DNA from 2 places in the Acidovorax sp. GW458-11-26-14-TSB4 genome. Region 2 is predicted to be linked to the other one. Evidence: predicted binding sites of a transcription regulator. Region 2 holds the regulator's gene; the other holds the start of a gene.
The links. Region 2 encodes HrcA, which represses chaperone genes, less so after heat shock. Its sites were predicted from a motif close to TTAGCACTCNNNNNNNNNGAGTGCTAA; they were not measured.

Region 1 (2,197 bases), on a different contig from region 2:
AGCGCGAGGGAAAAGCTGCCCCGCGCCACGACCTGCACCACGTTCTGCAAGGTGGGGATCTGCGTGGGCGAGGTGCGCGTGGTGGTGTTGCCCAGGCCCAGTTGGCCCCCGCTGCCGTAGCCCCAGGACCAGACGGTGCCGTCGGCGCGCAGCACCAGCGCATGGTCATAGCCCAGCGAGATGGCTGGCTGCACCGCGTGCGCGGAGGCCATGGCAAAGGCACCGCACAGTGCGGCCGCGCCCAGGGCTGCCATCGTGCGCAAAGACTTGCGCTTCATCATCGGTTGTTTCATCGGTTCCCTCAACAAGAATAAAAAAGACAGGACGGACTGGACGTTCGGCGCCTCGCCGCAGCCGGCGCAAGGCCCGTGCCGCAGACATCGGCAGGCCGCTGCGGACCGCGCACCGAGGGACCGCCTGCGCGCGGTGCACGGCAGGGCGGTGATGAACGTCAAGACAGCGCAAGGTATCCAGGTTTGACCGCCTGCACCCCACCCCGAGGGGGTGAGGCAGGATTGCCATGGGCCATAGACAGGTGATCCGAGGGCAGAAGCTGGGCGTTGATCGGGTCTGCAAGGATCCGGAACCGTTGGACAGCGCGGTGCGCCGCTGGCTTGCACAGTGCGAGAAAGAAGCGACCGGACGCACCAAAAAAAACCATTAGTTACATATAACCCCAGAAGTGGATAGACCCAAGAATGCCAAGGACGAAGGACAGTCCTGGGGCGCAATCCCACAAATGGATGCGTGTTTGACACCTTCCAATCATCCCCATGTCTTGAAACGGCAACAAATGCCCGTATCATTAGCACTCACCGCAATGGAGTGCTAACACTCCTTGCCGGATGTAGTTTGGTGGCGCCTGGCCTTTCCAGGCGCTGCGTACTGTCGGTAATTTTTGAACCAGGAGCAATGCAATGAACCTTCGCCCCCTGCACGATCGCGTGATCGTCAAGCGTATCGAAAGCGAAACCACGACCGCCTCCGGCATCGTGATCCCCGACAACGCCGCTGAAAAGCCCGATCAAGGTGAAGTGCTGGCCGTCGGCCCCGGCAAGAAGAACGACAAGGGCGAGCTGATCGCCCTGAACGTGAAGGTCGGTGACCGCGTTCTGTTCGGCAAGTATTCGGGCCAGACCGTCAAGATCAAGGGTGACGAGCTGCTGGTCATGAAGGAAGACGACCTGTTCGCCGTGGTGGAGAAGTAAAGCTACTGCGCAGGCGCCATGCGTCGTTGCGCGGTGCTCGCAATCCTCACGTACAGGAAGTACGTTCCGGTTGCTGTGCTCCGTGCGCCTAGCCTGGCACCTGCTCGCTACGCTTTCCCCTCTCCCCCAAGACAGTCGTTATTGATTCAGTTAATTTTCAGGAGCTCCAAATGGCAGCAAAAGACGTAGTTTTCGGCGGCGAAGCCCGCGCACGCATGGTTGAAGGCGTGAACATCCTGGCCAATGCGGTCAAGGTGACCCTGGGCCCCAAGGGCCGCAATGTGGTGCTGGAGCGCTCGTTCGGCGCCCCTACCGTGACCAAGGACGGTGTGTCCGTGGCCAAGGAAATCGAACTCAAGGACAAGCTGCAGAACATGGGCGCCCAGCTCGTGAAGGAAGTGGCCTCCAAGACCAGCGACAACGCTGGTGACGGCACCACCACCGCGACCGTGCTGGCCCAGGCCATCGTGCGCGAAGGCTTCAAGTACGTGGCCGCCGGCATCAACCCGATGGACCTCAAGCGCGGTATCGACAAGGCCGTGACGGCCCTGGTGATCGAGCTGAAGAAGGCTTCCAAGCCCACCACCACCTCCAAGGAAATCGCCCAGGTCGGTTCGATCTCCGCCAACTCCGACGAAACCATCGGCAAGCTGATCGCTGACGCCATGGACAAGGTCGGCAAGGAAGGCGTGATCACCGTGGAAGACGGCAAGTCCCTCGACTCCGAACTGGACGTCGTGGAAGGCATGCAGTTTGACCGCGGCTACCTGTCGCCCTACTTCATCAACAACCCCGAAAAGCAATCCGCGATTCTGGACAACCCCTTCGTGCTGCTGTTCGACAAGAAGATCAGCAACATCCGTGACCTGCTGCCCACGCTGGAGCAAGTTGCCAAGGCCGGCCGTCCCCTGCTGATCATTGCCGAAGAAGTCGAAGGCGAAGCCCTGGCGACGCTGGTGGTCAACACCATCCGCGGCATCCTGAAGGTG
Region 2 (2,197 bases):
CGCCGTCTGCTCGCCGGGCGAGTGTGCCTAAGTGTCTTAATCTGTCTTCCCCGTCAGCGCCAACAGGCGCGCACGGGCGCGGTGCGCTGGGCCTGTGGCGTGGTGGCGCGCTCCTGATCTAGCTGCGCGACCTCCATTCGGTCATTCGCCCGATTGAAGTACCCAGCTGCGATCTGCGCCAGCGTGAGCCGCCGCAGTCAGTCTCGTGCCCGCGGCCGCGCGCTGGGTCGGTCCGGCCTGCTGCCGGGCTTCCCGCCGTAGCGCCACCTAAATGCCAAGCCTCGAGCAAAGCGCCGGGCTCGTTCTGGCGTATCTGCCCTGCTAAATGGCTGCACGGTGTCCCTCATCGCAGCCCAGTTGCCGAAATCAGGCCCACCGCAGCGGTGGCTGTCAGTGATGCTGATGTCCCACACCTCGGCGCCGCTGGGCTGCAGCTCAGGCTTGCGACCGCGCAGGTTGCCGTAGCCAAAGCGAACTGCCACCAACGAACGGCAACCATACGGCAACGAAATCTTGAAAAACAAAAGCCTGATATCTATTCGATAGCAGGCATTCCTGAGTTTACTGGTAGGGCGTGAGGGACTTGAACCCGCGACCAAAGGATTATGAGTCCTCTGCTCTAACCAACTGAGCTAACGCCCCCTGTACCTGACCAAAGATGGGGCACACGGTATTGTAGGGGTATCCAGCGGCTCAGCGGCGGTGGCTGAGCGCGTTGGAGACCAGCTTGGAGGTGATGTCCACGATCTGGATCATGCGGTCATAGGGCATGCGGGTGGGGCCGATCACGCCCAGGGTGCCCACCACCTTGCCGTCCACCTCGTAGGGCGCGCTGACCACGGACAGCTCTTCGAACGGCACCACCTGGCTTTCGCCACCAATGTAAATGCGCACGCCCTCGGCCTGGTTGGAGAAATCGAGCAGGCGCAGGATCTGTGTCTTCTGCTCGAACAGATCGAACGCCCGGCGCAAATTGCCCATGTCGCTGGAAAAGTCGCTCACGGCCAGCAGGTTGCGCTCGCCGGAGATGACCACCTCGTCCTGGGCCTCGCCCTCGGAGCCCACGTTCACGGCGGCCTGCATGAGCGAGCCGATCTCGCCGCGCAGCGCGTCCACCTCGGACTTGAGGCGCTCGCGCACCTGCTCCATGGCCAGGCCTGCGTAGTTGGCGTTGAGGAAATTGGCGGCCTCGACCAGTTGCGACTGGGAGTGGTCGATGTCGGTGAAGATCACCCGGTTCTGCACGTCGCCCTCGGGCGAGACGATGATCACCAGGAAGCGCCGCTCCGACAGCCTGAGGAATTCGATGTGCCGGAACACCGAAGTGCGCCGTGGCGCCATGACAACACCCACGAACTGCGAGAGGTTGGACAGCAGGTTGGCCGCGTTGGCGATGACCTTCTGCGGCTGCTCTGGCGCCAGCGGGGGTGAAATCAAGGGGTCACGCTGCACGGTCAGCATGGTGTCCACGAAAAGCCGGTAGCCCTTGGCCGTGGGAATGCGCCCGGCAGAGGTGTGCGGGCTGGCGATCAGGCCCAGGTCCTCCAGATCGGCCATCACGTTGCGGATGGTGGCCGGCGACAGGTCCATGCCCGAGGCGCGCGACAGCGTGCGCGAGCCAATGGGCTGGCCATCGGCTATGTAACGCTCCACGAGCGCCTTGAGCAGCAACTTGGCACGGTCATCCATCATGGACCTGATTTTAATGAGGGAAGCAGCCCGATCTCTGTCGGGTTTCGCCTATCGTTGTGCGCACAAGCATCCCACGGGATGCACTAGCATCGGGCAATGGGCACCCGCGCGGCCACCGTTCACCAGGTACAAGGCCCCGCCGGATCCCCGTGTTCCAACAACAATGATGTAATTTCGCGATGACGTCCAATTTCCGCCATGTCGCGCTGATCGGCAAATACCAGCATGCCTCGGCCACGGGCTCGACCATGACCGAGGCCTCGCGCCAGGCCCTGCAGGACATCGCCCAGTTCCTGCAGAGCCAGGGCTGCTCTGTGGTGCTGGAGTCCGAGACCGCAGCCAACAGCGGCCTGGGCGACTACCCGGCCATGGACGTGGACACCATCGGCGCGCGCTGCGACCTGGGTCTGGTGGTCGGCGGCGACGGCACCATGCTGGGCATAGGCCGGCAACTGGCGCGCCACAGGACCCCGTTGATCGGCATCAACCAGGGGCGGCTGGGCTT

Region 1: the regulator HrcA is predicted to act here: its motif matches at 806-832, upstream of AC07X5_RS20755 (co-chaperone GroES).

What each region holds. Positions count from the first base shown of each region.
Region 1 covers NZ_JBWKYR010000011.1:3,193-5,389, reverse strand. Annotated here, with positions in the region: gene AC07X5_RS20765 (RCC1 domain-containing protein) at 1-212, opposite strand, end outside; gene AC07X5_RS20760 (hypothetical protein) at 211-480, shown strand; gene AC07X5_RS20755 (co-chaperone GroES) at 918-1,208, shown strand; gene groL (chaperonin GroEL) at 1,379-2,197, shown strand, end outside.
Region 2 covers NZ_JBWKYR010000012.1:160,813-163,009, forward strand. Annotated here, with positions in the region: tRNA gene AC07X5_RS22530 (tRNA-Ile) at 566-642, opposite strand; gene hrcA (heat-inducible transcriptional repressor HrcA) at 694-1,692, opposite strand; gene AC07X5_RS22540 (NAD kinase) at 1,872-2,197, shown strand, end outside.